One region of the Streptomyces sp. NPDC006384 genome, then DNA from elsewhere that is predicted to be linked to it. Evidence: riboswitches for the same ligand, from Rfam matches in the RefSeq annotation. Region 1 holds a riboswitch; each other region holds the start of a gene.

Region 1 (6,805 bases):
GTCGCCGGCCTCGCTGACGCGCAGGCTCAGGTCGTCGGCGGTCGAGCTGCCGGTGTAGCCGTGGTCGGCCTCGCAGTTCGGGTCGCCGCAGGCGGCCGGCTCCAGATCGAGGCGGGAGACGGCGCCCCAGCCGATGGTGAGCACGATCTCACGGGGCAGGGTGCCCGGCTTGTACTGCTCCGGGTTGGCGACGACGCGGCTGACGACGATGGACGAGATCCGGCCGAGCTTGACGGACTCCGTGGACGTCGTGGCGTAGGGCGTCGGGGAGGTGTCGTCGGCGGCCTGCTCGTCGGTGTGGCTGACGATGAAGCGGTTGCCGGTGAGCACCAGCACGGTGACGTGCCGGCGCACTTCGTTCTGGTCGAACGTGGTCTCCTGGTGGACCAGGTACGACCGGACGGGCTCGCCGCCCACGGCGGCCTCCACCGCCTCGGCCACGAGGGCCGGGTAGTAGCCGCTGCGCTCGATCGCCGCTCGCAGCCCCTGGGTCGTCGTACTGGTCTTGGCCATGCGGTCCATCCTACGGGGACCCACTGACTGCGCGGGACGCCCTTGCGGCGCCCGGCCGGTCCCCGCCGGGTCTCGTCGCGAGTACCGGCGGAGCCCGTGCGGTCGTGTCCGGTGCGGCCGTGCGCGGTCAGTACGCCGGCAGGGTGCGCGGGCCGAGGTCGTCGCGGGCCGGCGGGGGCGCGAGGCGGACGGAGGCGTCGAGGACGCTCAGTCCGCGCGGGGCGACGACGACCGGTTCCAGGGTGACGGCGACGACCTCCGGGTGGTCGTCGACCAGCCGGGACACGCGCAGCAGCAGCTCCTGGAGGGCGGCGGTGTCGACCGGGGCCGAACCGCGCCAGCCGAAGAGGAGGGGCGCGGTGCGGATCGAGCGGATCAGGGAGCCGGCCTCCCGGTCGGTGACCGGGATCAGCCGGTGCGCCGTGTCGCCGAGGAGCTGGGTGGCGGCGCCGGCGAGACCGAAGGAGAGCACCGCGCCGGCCGCCGGGTCGATGACCGCCCGTACGACGGTGTCGACGCCGCGCGGTGCCATGCCCTGCACCACCGGCCGCAGTTCCTCCGGCTTCCCGAAGAGGTCGGTCAGCTCGGCGTAGGCGCGGCGCAGCTGGTCCTCGTCCGCCACGTCCAGGCGGACGCCGCCCAGGTCGGCGCGGTGGCGCAGGTGGGGGGCGGTGGCCTTGAGGGCGACGGGGTAGCCGAGGGTGCGTGCGGCGGCGACGGCGTCGTCGGGGGTGGGGGCGGGCAGGGCGCGGTGGACGTGGACGCCGTACCTGCCGAGCAGCTCGCAGGTGTCGTGGGCGGCGAGGGTGAGGCCCTGTCCGCGCGCGAGATGGCCGCGGATCAGCTCGGCGGCGCCCTTCTCGTCGATGTCGTCGTACTCCGGGACCCTGCCGGGGTCGGCGGCGTCGCGTCGCCACTGTCCGTAGGCGACGGCGTGGGCGAGGGCCCGGACGGCGCGCTCGGCGGCGGGGTAGGCGGGGATGAGGCGGGCGCCCTCGGGGGCCTGGACCTTCCCGGCCGGCGTTCCCGCGTCGGGGGCGCTCCCCTCATCGGGAGCGGAGCCCGTGGCGGGGGCGGAGCCCGTGGCGGGCGGCGGCTCCGGGGACGGGGTGCTCGCCGCGGTCCGGGGCGCGGTGCCCGCCGCGGACTGCGGTGCCGTGCTCGCCGCGGCGGACAGGGCCTGGGCGAGGCCGCCCAGCTCCACATGGACGACGAGGACGGGCTTGTCGGGCGCCGTGGCCGCCGCCGAGCGCAACGCCTCGGCCAGTGCCGCGTCGCCCGCCGACCCCTCCCCCACGGCCGGGATGGCGGTCACCACGACCGCGTCGCAGGTGTCGTCGGCCAGGGCCCGGGACAGGGCGGTGTGGAAGTCGGACGCGGAGGCCGCCGTCGTCAGGTCCAGCGGCGGGTGCGGACGCAGGCCCTCCGACAGACACGCGTCGTAGGTGAGCAGACCGAGCGACTCGGAGTTCCCGAGGATCGCCACCCTCGGTCCGGCGGGCAGCGGCTGGCGGGCGAGCAGCAGGCCCGCGTCGACCAGGTCGGTGATCGTGTCGACCCGGGTCACCCCGGCCTGCCGCAGCAGCGCGGAGACCGTCGCGTGCGGCAGCCGCGTCGCCCGTACGGCGTGACCCTGCGGCGCGACGCCGCCGTGCCGGGCGCCCTGCACCACGACCAGCGGCTTGACCGCGGCCGTGCGCCGGGCGAGGCGGGTGAACTTGCGGGGGTTGCCGATGGACTCCAGGTACATCAGCGCGACGTCGGTCTCCGGGTCGTCGTACCAGTACTGCAGGACGTCGTTGCCGGAGACGTCGGCCCGGTTGCCGGAGGAGACGAAGGTGGACACGCCGGTCACGCCGGTGACGCCGCCGCCGCGCCGGTGCAGCCGGGAGAGCAGGGCGATGCCGATGGCGCCGGACTGGGCGAACAGGCCGATCCGGCCGGGGCGGGGCATCTCGGGGGCGAGGGAGGCGTTGAGCCGCACCGCGGGCGAGGTGTTGATGACGCCGAAGGCGTTGGGGCCGATGATCCGCATGCCGTACGTGCGTGCCTGGCGCACGAGCGCGCGCTGGCGTTCGCGCCCCTCGGGGCCGCTGTCGGCGTACCCGGCGGAGATCACGACGAGGCCCTGGACGCCGTGTTCGCCGCACTCGGTGACGACCTCGGGGACGTGCTCGGCGGGCACGGTGACGACGGCGAGGTCGACGGGCCCGTCGATGTCGCGCACGCGGCGGCGGGCGGGCACACCGTCGAGTTCCGTCACCTCCTCGGCGAGGGCCCTGTTCACGGCGTACAGCCGGCCGGTGTAGCCCGCGTCGCGGATGTTGCCGAGGATGCTGCGGCCGACGCCGCCGGGGGCGCGGCCGGCGCCGACGACGGCGACGGAGCCGGGCTGGAGCAGGCGCTGCACGGAACGGGCCTCCGCGCGCTGTTCGCGCGCGTACTGCACGGCGAGCGAGCGGTCGGTCGGCTCCAGGCCGAACTCCAGGCGGACCACGCCGTCCTCGAAGCTCCGCTTCTGCGTGTATCCGGCGTCCGTGAACACCTTGATCATCTTGGTGTTGGCGGGCAGCACCTCGGCGGCGAAGCGGCGGATGCCGCGCTCCCGGGCGACGGCGGCGATGTGCTCCAGGAGCGCGGAGGCGACGCCGCGGCCCTGGTGGGCGTCCTGGACGAGGAAGGCGACCTCGGCCTCGTCCGCCGGCGCCGAGGCGGGCGTCCCCCCGGCGCCGATCCGGTCGTAGCGTACGGTGGCGATGAACTCGCCGCCGATGGTGGCCGCGAGTCCCACCCGGTCCACGAAGTCGTGGTGCGTGAAGCGGTGGACGTCCTTGGCGGACAGGCGAGGGTACGGCGCGAAGAAGCGGTAGTACTTCGACTCGTCGGAGACCTGCTCGTAGAAGCTGACCAGGCGCTCGGCGTCATCGGCGGTGATGGGGCGGACGCGCGCGGTGCCGCCGTCGCGCAGCACCACGTCGGCCTCCCAGTGAGCGGGGTACTCGTGCCGGTCCGACGAGGTCTGCATGGGCCCCAGAGTACGGCTCGCGTACGACAATGGCGCGAGGCAGTCTGTGGGGTACGGACGCCGGGCCGAGGCCGCGGTCCGGCGGTCCTCCGGGGCGGCGCACGGTGGCGTTCCGGCACGCTTCACGATATGGGAAACTGGTCTAGACAAGACTGGTCTAGACAACTTGACCTCGAACACCTGAAGGGCAGCATCACATGGCTGAGCGCCGCGTCAACGTCGGCTGGGCCGAGGGCCTCCACGCCCGCCCCGCCTCCCTCTTCGTCCGGGCCGCCACGGCCACAGGCGTCCCGGTGACGATCGCCAAGGCCGACGGCAAGCCCGTCAACGCGGCCTCCATGCTGGCCGTTCTGGGCCTGGGCGCCCAGGGTGGCGAGGAGGTCGTCCTCGCCTCCGACGCCGAGGGCGCGGACGCCGCTCTGGACCGGCTGGCGAAGCTGGTCGCCGAGGGGCTCGAGGAGCTTCCCGAGACCGTCTGAGGTGACGGCACACCCGATGTGACGGCACACCGACGAAGGCCCGCCCGGACCACCGGGCGGGCCTTCGTCCGCTCCGCGGCTCCCCGGGAGGCCATCGGGTTTCCGGGGCCCCGGCTCCCGGAACACGGACAGGCCCCGGCGCGCGAGCCGGGGCCTGTCGGGGTTCTGCCGTCGGATGTTCCGCCGTCGGTCGTCAGATGTCCACGCCGTGGGAGCGGAGGTAGGCGACGGGGTCCATGTCCGAGCCGTACTCGGGGCCCGTGCGGGCCTCGAAGTGCAGGTGGGCACCGGTGACGTTGCCGGTGGCACCCGAGAGGCCGATCTGCTGGCCGGCCTCGACCGGCTGCCCCACCGAGACGTCGACGGACAGCAGGTGGCCGTACTGGGTGTAGGTGCCGTCGTGCATCCTGATCACGACCTGGTTGCCGTACGCGCCGCCCCAGCCGGCCTCGACGACGGTGCCGACGCCGACCGCGTGCACCGGGGTGCCGGTGGAGGCGTGGAAGTCGATGCCGGTGTGGCTGCCGGAGGACCACAGGGAGCTGCCGGCCTGGTAGGCCGTGGAGACGTAGGAGGCGGTGATCGGCGAGACGAAGGTGTTGAGCCGCTCGCGCTCCGCCTCACGGGCGGCCCGCTCCTTGGCCTCACGGGCGTCCTTCGCGGCCTCGGCGGCCCGCTCGCGCGCCGCCTCCATCGCCGCCTCGCGGGCGGCGGCGTGCTGGGCGGCCTGCTTCTGCGCGGTGGCCTGCGCGTCGATCTCGTCGGCCACGGTGTCGCCGATGGAGACGACGGGGGTGAGACCGGTCTGCTCGGGATCGGGCTCGGCGGCGAGAGCCGGGGCCGCGAGGGTGCCGACGACGCCGGTGGTGGCGAGGGCCGCGACGCCCGCCGCGCGGGCGGTGGTGCGGTGCATGCGGCTGGGACGGCGGTGCTTCCCTGAGGCGCGCGTGAACGCCATGTGGCGGCTGATCCTTTCCTTCCCTCTCGCCTACCGGGTTAGCTGACGGGTTCGGAGCAGGAAGGTCTCCTACGGACCCCCTCGCCGAAGCGCGGGCGTCCGATTCACCCCAGGGACTGCGTTGGGTCCCCGGCTCCCCTGGCTCGCGCCGTACGGGGACTCGGCGATGACTGTCCGGTGCCGCGGGTGCGGCGCACTGCCTGACGGACAGCCGGGACGACGCTAGACGCGAGTGTGTTCAATCCTCAAACGCAACAGGGTTTTTGTAGCGCACGCCACAGCGCAGACGGGCAACCTCTCCCCCAATTCGGACATGTGACGGCCCGGTGACGCGAGCGTCACCGGGCCGTCACCCGCGCGTGCCGCTACTCGGCGGCCACGACGGTGACTTCACCGATGCCGAGGGCCTCCACGGGCTCCTTGATCTGCGCCGCGTCACCGACCAGGACCGTCACCAGACGGTCCACCGGGAAGGCGCTCACGACCGCCGCCGTGGCCTCCACCGTGCCGGTGGCGGCGAGCCGACGGTACAGCGTGGCCTGGTAGTCGTCGGGCAGATGCTGCTCGACCTGGTCGGCCAGCGTGTCCGCGACGGCCGCCGCCGTCTCGTACTTCAGCGGCGCCACGCCCACCAGGTTCTGCACGGCGACGTCGCGTTCGGCGTCGGTGAGGCCGCCCTCGGCGAGCGTGCGCAGCACTGTCCACAGGTCCTGCAGCGCCGGACCGGTGTTGGGCGTGTCCACGGAGCCGCTGATGGCGAGCATCGCGGCGCCCGTGCCGTCGGGCGCGGACCGCAGGACCTGCCCGAACGCCCGTACGCCGTAGGTGTAGCCCTTCTCCTCGCGCAGGACGCGGTCCAGGCGCGAGGTGAGGGTGCCGCCGAGGCAGTACGTGCCGAGCACCTGCGCGGGCCACACCCTGTCGTGCCGGTCGGGCCCGGTGCGGCCGATCAGCAGCTGCGTCTGGACGGCACCGGGCCGGTCCACGATGACGACCCGTCCGGTGTCGTCGGCGGCCACCGGCGGCACGGGGAGCGGCTCGGCGGCGGAGCCGGTCCACGCGCCGAGGGTCTCGCCGAGCAGCGCGTCGAGGTCGACGCCGGTGAGGTCGCCGACGACCACGGCGGTGGCCGTGGCGGGGCGGACGTGCTTCTCGTAGAAGGCGCGGACGGCGGACGCGTCGATGTTCGCGACCGTCTCCTCGGTGCCCTGGCGCGGGCGCGACATGCGCGAGCCGGCCGGGAACAGCTCCTTGTAGAGCTCCTTGGCGGCGCGCCGGGAGGGGTTGGCCAGCTCGTGCGGGATCTCGTCGAGCCGGTTGCGCACCAGCCGTTCGACCTCGCTGTCCGCGAACGCGGGTGCCCTGAGGGCGTCGGCGACCAGGCCGAGGGCCTTGGCGAGGCGGGAGACCGGCACCTCCAGGCTCAGCCGGACGCCGGGGTGGTCGGCGTGCGCGTCGAGGGTGGCGCCGCAGCGCTCCAGTTCGGCGGCGAACTCCTCGGCGGAGTGCTTGTCGGTGCCCTCGGAGAAGGCGCGCGCCATGATCGTGGCGACGCCGTCGAGACCGGCCGGCTCGGCGTCCAGGGGCGCGTTCAGCGACACCTCGACGGCGACGACCTGCTGGCCGGGGCGGTGGCAGCGCAGCACGGTGAGGCCGTTGCCGAGGCTGCCGCGCTCGGGGGCGGGGAAGGCCCACGGCTTGGGCTCGCCGGCCTGCGGACGGGGGTGGAATTCCATGGTGGCGAGCTCGGTCACTTGGCCGCCTCCTCGTTCTCGTCGGCGTCGTCGGCGGCGTTCTCGTCGGCGGGGGCGGTGGGCTCGTAGACGAGCA
Region 2 (6,805 bases), on a different contig from region 1:
CAGCTCGCCGGACCCGTCGGCCAGGCGCAGCCGCACTCCGCTCGCCGACTCCACCACCAACGGGTCCTGCCGGCCCGGCATGGGCCCGTACGGATGCCAGACGTGCCGCCGGTCGAGCGCCAGCAGCCCGTCCACCGTCAGTTCGGGGTCAGGCATTGGGCGCGAGATCCGTTCCGGCACCGCGGCGGCGTACGGCGACCAGGTCCGTGCGGGGGCCGCCGGCCGTCGCCGGTGCGGCGGGCGTGGCCGTGCCGCAGCCGCCCCCGGCCGGGACGGAACCACAGACACCGCCGCCCTCGTGGGAACCGCAGCCGCCGCCCTCCCCGTGCGAGCCGCAGCCGTCTCCGTCCCCGTCCCCGTGCGATCCGCACCCGCCCCGGTCCGTGTTCCGGTGCGCGGGCAGCGTCGTCTCACCGGTGCCCTCCACCTCGAAACCGGCGTCCGCGATCATCTCCAGGTCGGCCTTGCCCGCCTGCCCCTCGCTGGTGAGGTAGTCGCCGAGGAAGATCGAGTTGGCTAGGTGGAGCGCGAGCGGCTGCAGCGTCCGCAGGTGCACCTCGCGCCCGCCCGCGATGCGCACCTCGACGTCCGGGCAGACGAACCGGACCATCGCCAGGATCCGCAGACAGCGCTGCGGGGTCAGGTTCCACTCCTTGGCCAGCGGCGTGCCCTCGAAGGGGATCAGGAAGTTGACCGGCACCGAGTCCGGGTCCAGCTCCCGCAGCGAGAAGACCACGTCGACCAGGTCCTCGTCGCTCTCGCCCATGCCCGCGATCAGCCCCGAGCAGGCCGAGAGCCCGGCCGCGTGCGCCTTGTTGACCGTGTCCACCCGGTCGGCGTACGTGTGCGTCGTCGTGATGTCCCCGTACGTCGCCTCGGACGTGTTGAGGTTGTGGTTGTAGGCGTCGGCGCCCGCCTCGCGCAGCCGCTCCGCCTGGCCGTCGGAGAGCAGACCCAGACAGGCGCACACCTCGACGCCCTCGTTCTGCTCCTTGATGGTGCGGATCGTCTCCGAGACCCGGTCCACGTCCCGCTCGGTGGGGCCGCGCCCGCTGGCCACCAGGCACACCCGCTTCGCGCCGCCCGCCACACCCGCGGCCGCGGCCTCGGAGGCCTCGCCGGGCTTCAGCCACGTGTACTTGAGGATGCCGGCCTTCGAGCCGAGCCGCTGCGAGCAGTAGGAGCAGTCCTCGGGGCACAGGCCCGACTTGAGGTTGACGAGGTAGTTGAGTTTCACCCGTCGGCCGAACCAGTGCCGGCGCACCTTGCCGGCCGCGGCCACCACGTCGAGCAGTTCGTCGTCGGACGTGGCGAGGACGGCCAGGGCCTCCCCGCGGGTCGGCGACTCGCGCCGAAGTCCCTTGTCCACCAGCGTGTTCAGCAGGTCCATGAGAACCGATCCTGTCCTACGGGGCCACTCGGGGCCAAGGAGAGTCCGCACAACAGTGGCAGATCGGCGTGTGGGTATCACCACACCTCGGGCGGCCCGTCGTGCCGCTAGTGTCTGTCCGCTGCCCACACAACTCCCCGAGGAGCGACGCATGGCGTTCGGCTGGATCGACGAGCAGGCCGGGGCGCGCCGCCGGGCCGGTCTCGTACGGACGCTGCGGCCCCGCCCGGCCGGCTCCCCGCTCCTGGACCTGGCGAGCAACGACTACCTCGGCCTCGCCCGGCACCCCGAGGTCGCCGAGGGCGCGGCGCGGGCCGCGCGGGACTGGGGCGGCGGTGCGACCGGATCCCGGCTGGTCACCGGGACGACGGAGCTGCACGCCGAACTCGAGCGGGAACTGGCCGGCTTCTGCGGCTTCGAGGCCGCGCTCGTCTTCTCCTCCGGCTACGCGGCCAACCTCGCCGCGGTCACCGCACTGGCCCCCCACGGCTCCCTCGTCGTCTCCGACGCGGGCAACCACGCCTCGCTGATCGACGGCTGCCGGCTCGCCCGGGGCACCACCCAGGTCGTGGCACACGCCGACCCGGAAGCGGTCCGCAAGGCACTCGCCGCCCATGCCGGGCCCGCCGTCGCCGTCTCCGACACGGTCTTCTCCGTCGACGGCGACGCCGCCCCGCTGACGGCCCTCGCCGAGGCGTGCCGGGAGCACGGGGCCGGGCTGGTCGTCGACGACGCCCACGGCCTCGGCGTCCTCGGCGAGGGCGGCCGGGGCGCCCCGCACGCGGCGGGGCTCGCGGGCGGCGACGACGTCGTCGTCACGGTCACCCTGTCCAAGTCGCTCGGCAGCCAGGGCGGCGCCGTACTCGGCCCCGCACGGGTGATCGACCACCTGGTCAACACCGCCCGGACCTTCATCTTCGACACCGGACTCGCCCCCGCGGCCGCCGGCGCCGCCCTCGCGGCACTGCGGCTGCTGCGCCGCGAGCCCGCACGGGCGGAGCGGGCGCGCACCGTGGCGGCCGACCTGCACGCACGCCTGACCGCCGCGGGCCTGGACGCCGTACGTCCGGACGCCGCGGTGGTCTCGGTGCGCGCCCCGTCCCCGGAGGGGGCCGTGCGGTGGGCGGCCGACTGCCGTACGGCCGGCCTGTCCGTGGGCTGCTTCCGCCCGCCCTCCGTGCCCGACGGCATCTCACGGCTCAGGCTGACCGCCCGTGCGGACCTCTCCGGGGAACAGATCGAACGCGCTGTACGGGTGATCGGCGAAACGCGGCCATGAGTCGGCGTGGCACGGCCGTGTGTCGCACGATGCCCGGTCGGGTCAGCCGGCCCGCCCGGGCCGGCCGCGGCGGAACACGGCCGTGAACGACGCCCAGCTCCCGGGGGAGAAGAGCAGCGCGGGCCCGGCCGGGTCCTTGGAGTCGCGCACGGCGAGGAGTCCGGCCCAGGGGCCGGCCGGCGGACGGGCCGTCTCCACGCAGTTGTTGGCTCCGGTGCTGTAGCTGCTGCGCAGCCATCGCACGCCGTGCAGATCGGTACTCGTGGGGGTCTTCCGAGGAAGTGCGGACATGGTGGTTCCTCCTTACGCGCCGGCCGCTGTCGCGGCGATGTAGTCCAACGAGTCCTCGGGCGAAAGGGCATGGTGCTGAAGGGCGTCGAAGGCCTCGGTGTAGGCCTCCAGGTCTTCTTTCCGTTCGAGATAGACGCTACTCGTCAAGTGGTCGAGAACAACCACGTCCAGATCGGAGACGTTCGGAAATGAGAAAATTACGAACGGACCGGTGACGCCGATGTGCGCCCCGGCGGAGAACGGCAGTACCTGCAACCGGACATGGGGCAGCCGCGCGGCCTCCACCAGCCGGTCCAGCTGACGGGACATCACCCCGGGCCCGCCCACCTCCCTCCGCAGTACGGCCTCGTCGAGGACCGCGTTCAGCGCCAGCGGGGGATCGGACCGGAGCACGTCCTGCCGGGCCAGCCGGACCTCCACCAGCGTGTCCAGCCGCTCCTCGGTCAGCCCGTCCACCGCGGCCCGCGTCACCGCGCGCGCGTACTCCGGCGTCTGCAGCAGCCCGGGCACGACGGTGGTCTCCAGCGTGCGCATCGCGCTCGCCTGGGACTCCAGACTGATGAAGTCCCGGTACGTCGGCGGCAGTACCCCGCGATAGGCGTGCCACCAGTGGTGCCGCCCGCCCGCGTCCTCGGAACCCGCCAGCAGCCCCAGCAGCTCCCGCAGTTGGGGATCGTCCACGCCGTAGGCGTCCAGCAGTAAGCGCACGTCGGCCGGTTTCGCCCCGCTCGTCCCGGTCTCGATCCGGCTGACCTTCGACTGGTGCCAGCCCACCAGCCGGGCCGCCTCGCCGCTGGTGATCCCCGCCGACGTGCGCAGGGCGCGCAGCTCCGCGCCCAGCTTCCGGCGGCGCACCACGGGGCCGTGCTGCATGGGCCATTCCTCCGCTCCTCATGAGCCGCCCGAATACGGTCTGCCGTCGCAGAGTTCACCGCTTCGAGCGACAGATATATGCATAACTCGGTGGATCGCCGCCCCGCACCGGGGAGGTGGTGGCAGTCTGACGGTCAAGCACCAGTCCGGGACCGTACTCGAACCACCCGCTCCGTGTCGGGCTGCGGTCCCGTGGGAAAGGGACGACGTCGCCATGGCAGACCACCTGGAAGCATCCGTCACTCTGCCGAGCGAACCCGCCTCGGTGGCCGCCGCGCGTACCTATGCGGTGGGCACGCTGGCGGAATGGGGCCTGCCCGCGGACGCGGACACCTCCGAGACCGTCCGGCTGATCGTCTCCGAGCTGGCCACCAACGCGGTCCAGCACACCTTCGGACAGTCGCCCACCTTCACGGTGGACCTCGTGCTCGACCGTGACGAGCGGCTGACCGTCGGCGTCACCGACAGCCATCCGCGGTTCCCCAAGCGTCTGCCGGCCGCCGTGCAGCAGGACAACGGCCGGGGCATGGTGATCATCCGCTGGCTGGCGGCGGAGTACGGCGGCAGGCTGCGGGTACGGCCCACGCGCGAGGGCGGCAAGACCGTCTCCATCGAACTGCCCTGGACGGCGCCGGGGGGCCCGGCGTCCGCGGAGCCGGGCACGGGGCCCGCGGTGCCCGTCCCGGCCGCGGAGCCCGTCCCGGCCGCGGAGCCCGTCCCGGCCGGGGATGCCCCGGGGCGAGGCGGAAGGGGCGGCACGATCCCTGAAGCCGAGATGAGGGGCTGAGGCGGGGACGACGCGTACGGCGACCCGCGCGCCCCGGCCGCCGTGTGCCGGGTGGTGCCGTCCCGCGCCCGGCGGTGTCCCCGTCGAGGGCGGTGCGCCGACGGCACGGACCGGCGCTCCACACCCGGGCAGGTGACGGCGCGCCAGGACGCCGTCACCTGCCCGGGCGGATCACTTCACCCGGCCGTACCAGACCTTGTTGGTCCAGATCTTCTGCAGACGCACCACGTCCCCGGTCTTCGGGGCGTGCCACATCTTGCCCTTACCGGCGTAGATGCCCACGTGGTAGACGTAGCTGCCCGAGTGGAAGAACACCAGGTCTCCGGCCTTGCGGCTCTTGGCGGAGATGTGCCGGGTCTTGTTGTACTGCTGCGCCGCGGTGCGCGGCAGCTTCTTGCCGGCCTTCTTGAACGAGTACAGGGTCAGTCCGGAGCAGTCGAACCTGTACGGCCCGACGGCGCCCCATGCGTAGGGGGAGCCCTTCTTCGAAGCAGCGATCTTGAGGGCCTTGGCCGCGTGGGTGGCGGCGGCGGCCTCACCGGACGCACCGGGGACCACGAGGGAACCGCCCACGGCGGCGAGGGTCAGGGCGGAGGCCGTACCGGCACGGGCCACCAGCGACGGGACACGATTGAGCGCAGTCATGCGCAACCCTTCGTCAGCCGCCTGTGAAGGATGACCTGTCGGATTCGGGCTGGCGAAGTTGCCCGGCCGCGCGAGTGCGGCTTCACCCCAAGGGCCACTCGGTCCGGTCATGGCGTGACCGTTCCCGGCGACCCGTCGTGCTCGGGTCCTCCACTCCTGCCGATCCACTCCTGTCGACCGGTCGTCCGGGCGGCGGCAGGACTCGGCGTCCGCCCGGACCGCCCCGCCGCTGCGGCGGGGGCTTGTCGTCAGTCACGGATCTTGTCCCACCGGGGTCGGAAAATCCCAACGGAACGGGGCACTTGTGTTGTTACTCACCACTCACCCGTTCGGGTGGACACATCCCCGCCCTCCGTACCCACACACGCGGCGGCGACGCCGGGACCAGCGGCGGAAGGGGGAATTCCGGCTCCCGGGGAAGCGGAGTGCGCAAGCTCGGCGGGCGGGAAATTCGAGGTGTTCCTACGCTGAAAGGGGGTACGCCGGATGGTCCGTTTCGGCCACCGGCCGAGAGGATTCCGAGAGCGGGGAGCGGGCGTGCGTCAGCGCGCGAAGACACCGGGACGACCTGCGGGCATGCGAACGGGACGCCGACGGCACGGTAATCACCCGGTCAAATCAACGTGACGTGGCAGAAACACTTTAGCCGTACTCTGCACCCCGATCCACCTGCGTTTTTCGGAACAACGGGGCGTGCTTTCGGGCTCTTTCCTGTGTGTTACATCTAGATCCGTCGCGGTGGCCGCGGCAGCCGGGCCGTTCGGTTCCGGCATGTCTTTCTGTGAGGTGATTCGTGCAGCTGACCCCGCACGAGCAGGAACGCCTGCTCGTCCATGTGGCCGCGGACGTGGCCGAGAAGCGCCGGGCGCGCGGAGTGAAGCTCAACTACCCCGAGGTCGTCGCGCTGATCACCTCGCACATCCTCGAAGGCGCCCGCGACGGTCGCACGGTCGGCGAACTGGTGTCCTCCGGACGCAAACTGATCCAGCGTCACGAGGTCATGGAGGGCGTACCCGAGATGATCCACGACGTACAGGTCGAGGCCACCTTCCCCGACGGCACCAAGCTGGTCACCGTCCACGACCCGATCATCTGACAGGGACGGCAGCCGTGATTCCCGGAGAGATCCTCTTCGCCGACGAGCCGGTCGTCTTCAACGAGGGCCTGGAGAGCATCCGCCTGACCGTGCTCAACACCGCCGACCGGCCCGTCCAGGTCGGCTCCCACTACCACTTCGCCGAGGCCAACCCCGCCCTCGCGTTCGACCGCGGCCTCGCCCACGGCAGACGGCTCGACATAGCCGCCGGCACCGCCGTCCGGTTCGAGCCCGGCATCCCGGTCGACGTGGAGCTCGTCCCCCTGGCCGGCGCCCGCGTCGTCGTGGGCCTGCGCGGCGCGACCGGAGGTGCCCTCGATGCCTGAACTGTCCCGAGCCGCCTACGCCGACCTGTTCGGCCCCACCACCGGCGACCGCATCCGCCTCGCCGACACCGACCTCCTCGTCGAGATCGAGGAGGACCGCTCGGGCGGCCCCGGCCGC
Region 3 (6,805 bases), on a different contig from region 1:
TTCCGCCGCGTACCGCACCCCGTATCGCACAGTGGGCGGCGCGAGGAGCAGTAGCCTCCCACCGGTTAGGGTCCATGCCGTGGCCACCTGTCCCCCGTATCCGCCGCGTCCGCCCGTCCGTCCGCGTCCGCACTGGTGGCAGCGGGCCTGGGTGCGTCACGGGGCGCTGATCGCCCTGCTCGCGCTCTCCGGCCTGGTGATCCTGGCCCTGGTGCGCGAGCAGACCGGCACCGAGGGGTTCCTGGTGGGGCTGGGCCTGGCGGTGCTTCCCGTGCCGCTGCTGCTGGCGGCCTTCCGCTGGCTGGACCGGGTCGATCCCGGCCCCTGGCCGAACCTGCTGTTCTCCTTCGCCTGGGGCGCCTGCGCGGCGGCGCTGATAGCGATCATCGCGAACAGCTTCGCGACGCGGTGGATAGCGACGGCCACCGCCGATCCCGCCGGCGCGGACACCCTGGGCGCCACGGTGATAGCGCCCGTCGTCGAGGAGTCCGCCAAGGCGGCCGCGGTCCTCCTCGTCTTCCTCTTCCGCAGACGGCACTTCACCGGCGTCCTCGACGGCGTCGTCATCGCCGGTGTCACCGCCACCGGCTTCGCCTTCACCGAGAACATCCTCTACCTGGGCACCGCCTTCGGCACCGACCAGCTCACCGGCGGCCGGGGCGTCGCCTCCGTCACCGCGGCGACCTTCTTCGTCCGCGTCGTGATGTCGCCGTTCGCCCACCCGCTGTTCACCGTGCTCACCGGCGTCGGATTCGGCGTCGCCGCGCTCACCGCCGGCCGCCGCCGCCTCCTGCCGCGTGCCCTTCTCCCGCTGGGCGGACTGCTGCTGGCGATGGGCATGCACGCCCTGTGGAACGGCTCGGCCTCGCTCGGCGGGTACGGCTTCCTCGCCGTGTACGGGGCGTTCATGGTGCCCGCGTTCGGGCTGCTGACCTGGCTGGCGATCTGGACCCGGCAGCGTGAACTGGCCGCCGTCCGCGCCGAGCTGCCCGTCTACGTCCTGGCCGGCTGGCTGGGCCCGGCCGAGCCGTTCGCGCTCGGCTCGATGCGGGCGCGGCGCATCGCCCGGCGGTACGCGCGCAGGCACGGCGGGAAACCGGCGGCGCGTGCGGTGGCGCGGTACGAGGCGTACGCGACCTCGCTGGCGTTCCTGCGGCAGCGGGGCCGCCGGGGCAGGGCGGGCGCGGACTACACCGTACGGGAGCGGGAGTTGCTGGACGGGCTGTGGCACCGCCGGGAGGCGGCGCGCCCCGCGCTGGAGCACGCGGCCCGCGTCACGGCGCCGCCGGTGCGGATGCCCGTACCGCACCGGCCGCCGTACGGGTTCCACGGGGCGCCCGTGACGTACGGGCTTCACCCGCCGTACCCGGCGCCCGTCCCGCATCCCGCCGCCCCGTACGCCGGTGCCCGCCCCCTGTACGCCCCGCCCCACAACCCGTACCGGACGTGACGCGGGGCGACTTGGGCGGCGCGTGCGGCGCGGGTGTTCTCAGAGGCTGAGGCCCTTGTCCTGCAGCCAGGCCGCCGGGTCGACGCCGCCTCCGCCGCTGGTGTGGACCTCGAAGTGCAGGTGCGGCCCGGTGACGTTGCCGGTGGCGCCCACGCGGCCGATGACGTCCCCGGTGCTGACCTTCTGGCCGACGCTGACGTTCATCGACGCCTGGTGGCAGTACCAGAGTTCGGTGCCGTCCTCCAGGGTGAGGACCGTGCGGTAGCCGTAGGCGCCGGCCCAGCCCGCCTCGGTGATCGTGCCGGTGTGGACGGCCTTGAGGAGGGTACCCGTGGGCGCGGCGAAGTCGAGGCCGGTGTGCTGGCCGGAGGACCACATGGAGCCGGCCTGGCCGTAGGTGGAGGTGATCGTGTACGAGGAGGTCGGCAGCGTGTACTGCCTGGCCAGCTCGGCGAGCCGCTCGGCCTCGGCCTTCTTCCTGGCCTCTTCCTCCGCCTTCGCCTTGGCGGCGGCGGCCTTGGCCTCGGCCTCCTTCTCCGCCTTGGCGGCGGCTTCGGCGGCCGCCTTCTCGGCGGCGGCCGCGGCCTCTTCGGCGGCCTTGGTGTCGACCTGGATCTGCTGCTGCTCGGCCTGCTGCATGATGCGCGCCCGCAGGGCCTCGCCTGCGTCGGTGGCGCCTTCGCCGGTGTCCGCGGAGGCGGTGACGATGCTGCTGAGCGGGGCGGCGGAGCCCTCGGCCGCCGGCCCGTCACCGGAGTCGTCGGAGACGCCGGGGACCAGCGAGCCGACGTTCGGCAGATCGGGCATCGAGATCGGCACCGGTGCCTTGCCGGTCTGCGCGCTGGCCATGCCGCCCGCTCCGACGGCCGCTATGACACCGACGCCGAGGACGGTGGAGCTGCGGGCGAGCCCGCCGCGCTGCTTGGCGACGCGGTGCCGGCCGCGGACGGGACGGACGGACTCCGCGGTGGGGTTCCACTCCTCCCAGGGGCCCTCTCCGGCGCGGGGGACGTCGTGGCCGAAGATGTCGGTGTCGTGCGCGCTCGGCGCGAACGGGGCCTCGGGAGCAGGCCGGTTGGACGCCACGTGGGCGTACTCCTTTCCTTCCTTCCGCCTACCGGGTTAGCTGACGGGTTCGGAGCAGGAAGGTCTCCTACGCGCGTAAACCGGCCGTGTCTCCACGGCGGCATACGCCCGATTCACCCCAGAGTGGTGGTTCCCCGGTTCCCTCGCGGGATTCGGCGCGTGCGCACGGAGCCGCCTTCTGTGACGGCTGGGACGACCGCGCTGCGTTATCGAACGTTAATAGAAGCGAGGCGTCGATTCCAAGCCGTTCCGGGTGATCATTAAGGATTCCGGCCGGGACGTATGTCTCATGAAGTGCGAAAACGGGGCGAGTTGACCGCCTATCAGGCCACCGTCCCGCAACACACGTTTCTGACTGTGTGTCAGTTGTTATGCGCAGGGCGGTCGCTCGGTCACCCGCCGTGACTCCGGTCGGGGTGGTGCTCAGTGGCGGCGTACGGCGAGCAGAGCCATGTCGTCCGTCATGCCGCCCCCGGAGTGCCGGCGCACGTCGTCGGCGAGGGTGTCGAGCAGCTCGGCCGGGTGCCGGAAGACGCGTCCGGACAGGCGTGCCTGGGGGTCGTAGAACCTGCCGAGGGCGTCACGGGCCTCGGACAGCCCGTCGGTGTACAGCAGCAGGGTGGCTCCGCCGGGGAAGGGTGCCTGCTCGGCCCGGTCGGGCCACACCCCCAGCTCGCCCATCCCGAGCGGCAGCGCGTACTCCCTGACCTGCAACGGGTGCACGGTGCCGTCGGCGTGCAGCAGCAGGGGCGGCGGGTGGCCGCGGTTGACGATGCGGAGGACCCCCTCGCCGTGCGGGAGTTCGGCGAGGACGGCGGTGGTGAATCCCTCGAAGGCGTCCAGCCCCTCCCGCCGGGTGCCCTCGCGGGCCAGGGCCCGTTCCAGCCGCTGCGCCACCGCCTCCAGCGTCGCCTCCTGCTCGGCCGCCTCCCGGAACGCGCCGATCACCACGGCGACGGCGGCCACCGCGCCCATGCCCTTGCCGCGCACGTCGCCGACGATGAGCCGCACCCCGCGCGCGCTGTCCTGCACCGCGTACAGGTCGCCGCCGATGAAGGCGTCGGCCTGGGCGGCCTCGTAGCAGGCGGCGATCTCGAAGCCGCCGATCCGCTCGGCGGGCTGGGGCAGTACGGCGCGCTGGGCGGCCTCGGCGATCTCGCGGGCGGAGGCGAGCTGCTCGTCGGTGCGCCGGACGAAGGCGTTCACGAGGACGGCGAGACCGGCGACCGTGGCGATGGTGATCAGCTCGGTGAGCGAGTCCACGTAGTGGATGACGCCCTTGGTCGTCTGGAGGCAGAGGACGGTGACGACCACGGCGGCACCGGTGAGCGCGGTGCCGCGCCGCGAGTAGACCGGCGCCGCGACCAGGGGCGCGGCCGTGTAGAGGGGCGCGGCGGTGAAGTACCGGGGGGTGAGGACGTCGTACAGGATGGCGGCGACGATCAGCAGGACGGGGAGCGCGCGCACGAACCTGCGGCCGTACAGCGCCCGCCGCCGCGCCCCGTCGGGGGAGGACGGTACGGGCATCGGGGGGTCGCCGACGCCCGGGTCGGGCACGGGGCCGGGCACCGGGTCGCCGGGGAGCCGGCCGCCGGTCCGGCCGTCCGCGCCCCTGCCCTTCTCCTTGCCCTTCTCCCTGCTCTCCCCCTCGCCCTCCGCCTCGTCTGGCCGCACCACTCGTCTCCCGCCGCCCCGGTCGCCGTCCGTCCTCCAGATTTCCCGGGGCGGGGGTGGGGGGCGAGCCGTGAGGTCCGGCCGGGTGACGGCCACGCGGGCCGCCGGGCGCACAGGACGTCACGAGACGCCGTAGGACGCCAGGACGCACCGAAGGCCGGAACCCTTTCGGATTCCGGCCTTCGGTCTTCAGTAGCGGGGACAGGATTTGAACCTGCGACCTCTGGGTTATGAGCCCAGCGAGCTACCGAGCTGCTCCACCCCGCGTCGTTGTGTCTCCAGTGTACGTCATGTCGGGGGTGGAACGCACACGCGTATCTCAGGGGCCCTCGAGGTGACGGTTCGGCGCCTTCGCGCGCCCCTCGTACTCCGGCAGTACGACCACGGCGGCGCCGCCGGCGGCGAGCACCCCGCTGCCGTCGGCGCCCGGCACGAAGGTGTCCGGCTCGCGCCAGGCGGTGACCACCCGGCGCACCCCGGCGTCGAGGATCAGCCGGGCGCAGGGCGCGGGCCGGGAGGCGCGGCGGGCGCACGGCTCCAGGCTGGAGTACACCGTGGCCGTGGCGAGCCGCGGATCGGCGGGGTCGGTCTTGGCGAGCGCGGCCTCCTCGGCGTGCACGACCGGGTCGTCCCCTTCCCGCGAGTGCCCGCGCGCGAGTTCCGTCCCGTCGGCGGCGACGATCACCGCCCCCACGCTGAACGCCGTGCCGGAGGGCGGGCACAGCTCGGCCAGCTCGCAGGCGAGCGCCAGCCAGTGCCGGTCGGCGGCGGCCGGCTCGCTCCCGGTCCCCGGGGCGGTCGGCAGGTACCGCATGAACACGACGTCCTCGATCCGCCGCGTCTCCACCAGCCGGAGCCGCCCGCGCTGGTAGTCGCCGGGCCCGAACAGCCGGGGCGCGTCCGGGTCCCCGACGAGCAGCGGAGCGAGGACGAGCTGCAGCTCGTCGGCGAGTCCCTGCCGCAGCAGCTGGCTGTGGACGCTCCCCCCGCCCTCGACCATCAGCCTCCGCACACCCAGCCGGTCGTGCAGGTGCTCCAGCGCCGCCCGCCAGTCGAGCGCGCCGCCGAGCGGTACGACGGCGGCGGCGATGCCGAGCGCGTGGGCCCGCCGGGCGCCCTCGTCCGTGGTCAGCAGCACCTTCTCCCCGCCGGTGTGCCAGAAGGCCGCCGCCGGGTCCAGCTCGCCGGACCCGCTGACCGTGACCTTCAGCGGGTACTCCGGCTTCCCCGCGGCGACCCGGCCGGCCCGCCGCCGGTCCGAGTTCACCAGCAACCGCGGATTGTCGGCCCGGATCGTGCCGGCGCCCACCAGGATCGCGTCGACGGACGCCCGCACCTCGTCGACCCGGTCGAAGTCGGCGGGCGAGGACAGCATCAGCCGCCCGGCCCCGGCGTCGTCCAGGTACCCGTCGAGGGAGACGGCGGCGGAGAGCAGGACGTACGGGAGGGGCATGGGCGTACTCCGTGAGGGGTGCGGTCGGGCTCCGGGTGCTGTGGGGCAACCCTAGGCATCCGCGCCACCGCCGTCCTCGTCTTCGTCCTCGTCCCCGGCCGGGGCCAGGCGGCGGCCCCGGGACTCCGCGACCCGGAGGGCGTCCGCGAGGCACTCGGTCAGCCGGATCGCGGCGTAGCGGACCTCGACGTTCGGGGACAGCGGGTCGTCCAGCACCCGCCGTGAGTCGCGGAGCACGTCGAGGCCCTCGGTGAGCTGCCGGTCCTCCGTCTCGTCGGCGAGGCGGGACACGAAGCCGCCGCCGTCACCGGGGACGAGGAAGCAGGGCTTGCCCTCCGCCGACAGCCAGGGCAGCAGACGCGGCGAAGGGGACCCGCTCGTCACGCGGCCACCTCCCGGGCGCCGACGACGTGCTGATCGAGGTCGATGCCGAAGTCGGCGGCGAGGACGAGGGCGAGCCGGCGGTATCGCCGGCGGTCCTGTTCGAGGGCGGTGAGGTAGGGGCGGACGAGCCGGTTGTCGGCGCCGTCGAGAGGGAGGTGACGGCAGTGGGACGAGTGGTGCAGGGGGAGGCGCGCGGGGGCGTCCGGGAGCGGACGGTGGTGCGGGTGGTTGCGCGGGGCGCCCGCACGGTGCCTTCCGGTGCCGGGACCGAGGAGAAAGCCCAGCCACTGGGCGATGCGGTGGATAAGGTCGTACATGTCGACGCTCCTTGTGTAAGCGTTGGCCGCGCCCCGGGAGGTCTTGCCACCTCGCCGGGGTTTTACATGCCCGAAGGTAAGCCGGGAGCTAGCCCTCTACATACAAGTACAGAGGGATCCACTCGAACGTGTTCATCTCGGCCTGCATACGTTGGACGCGTGAGCGATACAGTCCCCCAGCCCCTGGACCCGATGAGCGCCAGGCCCCTCTACGTCCAGCTCGCCGACGTCATCACCAAGAAGATCGAGTCGGGAGAGCTGGCGCCGGACAGGCCCATCCCGTCGGAGAACCACCTCGCCGACGAGTACGGCGTGGCACGGCTCACCGCGCGCCGGGCCGCACAGGAACTCCGCGAACGAGGACTCATCGTGACCGTGCGCGGCAAGGGCTCCTTCGTCGTGGAGCGACCGCCGACCGGCTCCTCCCCTCAGGGCAAGGAC

What was found. A riboswitch is a leader RNA that binds a small molecule or an ion and turns the genes downstream of it on or off. The one in region 1 is predicted to bind cyclic di-AMP.
Positions count from the first base shown of each region.
Region 2: linked by a shared signal. The riboswitch ahead of ACFYOJ_RS14925 (C40 family peptidase) and the one ahead of ACFYOJ_RS22295 (M23 family metallopeptidase) in region 1 are both predicted to bind cyclic di-AMP.
Region 3: linked by a shared signal. The riboswitch ahead of ACFYOJ_RS31055 (M23 family metallopeptidase) and the one ahead of ACFYOJ_RS22295 (M23 family metallopeptidase) in region 1 are both predicted to bind cyclic di-AMP.

Region 1 is NZ_JBIAHR010000016.1:57,462-64,266, forward strand. It holds gene ACFYOJ_RS22280 (DUF5998 family protein) at 1-522, opposite strand, end outside; gene ACFYOJ_RS22285 (GNAT family N-acetyltransferase) at 641-3,538, opposite strand; gene ACFYOJ_RS22290 (HPr family phosphocarrier protein) at 3,736-4,017, shown strand; gene ACFYOJ_RS22295 (M23 family metallopeptidase) at 4,211-4,975, opposite strand; cyclic di-AMP (ydaO/yuaA leader) riboswitch at 4,988-5,151, opposite strand; gene ACFYOJ_RS22300 (pitrilysin family protein) at 5,341-6,729, opposite strand; gene ACFYOJ_RS22305 (pitrilysin family protein) at 6,726-6,805, opposite strand, start outside.
Region 2 is NZ_JBIAHR010000009.1:225,166-231,970, reverse strand. It holds gene ACFYOJ_RS14955 (adenosylmethionine--8-amino-7-oxononanoate transaminase) at 1-156, opposite strand, end outside; gene bioB (biotin synthase BioB) at 149-1,390, opposite strand; gene ACFYOJ_RS14945 (8-amino-7-oxononanoate synthase) at 1,542-2,669, shown strand; gene ACFYOJ_RS14940 (DUF397 domain-containing protein) at 2,712-2,960, opposite strand; gene ACFYOJ_RS14935 (helix-turn-helix transcriptional regulator) at 2,973-3,833, opposite strand; gene ACFYOJ_RS14930 (ATP-binding protein) at 4,048-4,620, shown strand; gene ACFYOJ_RS14925 (C40 family peptidase) at 4,792-5,265, opposite strand; cyclic di-AMP (ydaO/yuaA leader) riboswitch at 5,269-5,483, opposite strand; gene ACFYOJ_RS14920 (urease subunit gamma) at 6,059-6,361, shown strand; gene ACFYOJ_RS14915 (urease subunit beta) at 6,376-6,687, shown strand; gene ACFYOJ_RS14910 (urease subunit alpha) at 6,680-6,805, shown strand, end outside.
Region 3 is NZ_JBIAHR010000029.1:79,829-86,633, reverse strand. It holds gene trmB (tRNA (guanosine(46)-N7)-methyltransferase TrmB) at 1-54, shown strand, start outside; gene ACFYOJ_RS31060 (PrsW family intramembrane metalloprotease) at 80-1,450, shown strand; gene ACFYOJ_RS31055 (M23 family metallopeptidase) at 1,490-2,536, opposite strand; cyclic di-AMP (ydaO/yuaA leader) riboswitch at 2,548-2,704, opposite strand; gene ACFYOJ_RS31050 (PP2C family protein-serine/threonine phosphatase) at 2,960-4,213, opposite strand; tRNA gene ACFYOJ_RS31045 (tRNA-Met) at 4,404-4,477, opposite strand; gene ACFYOJ_RS31040 (dihydrofolate reductase family protein) at 4,530-5,663, opposite strand; gene ACFYOJ_RS31035 (hypothetical protein) at 5,715-6,047, opposite strand; gene ACFYOJ_RS31030 (hypothetical protein) at 6,044-6,364, opposite strand; gene ACFYOJ_RS31025 (GntR family transcriptional regulator) at 6,557-6,805, shown strand, end outside.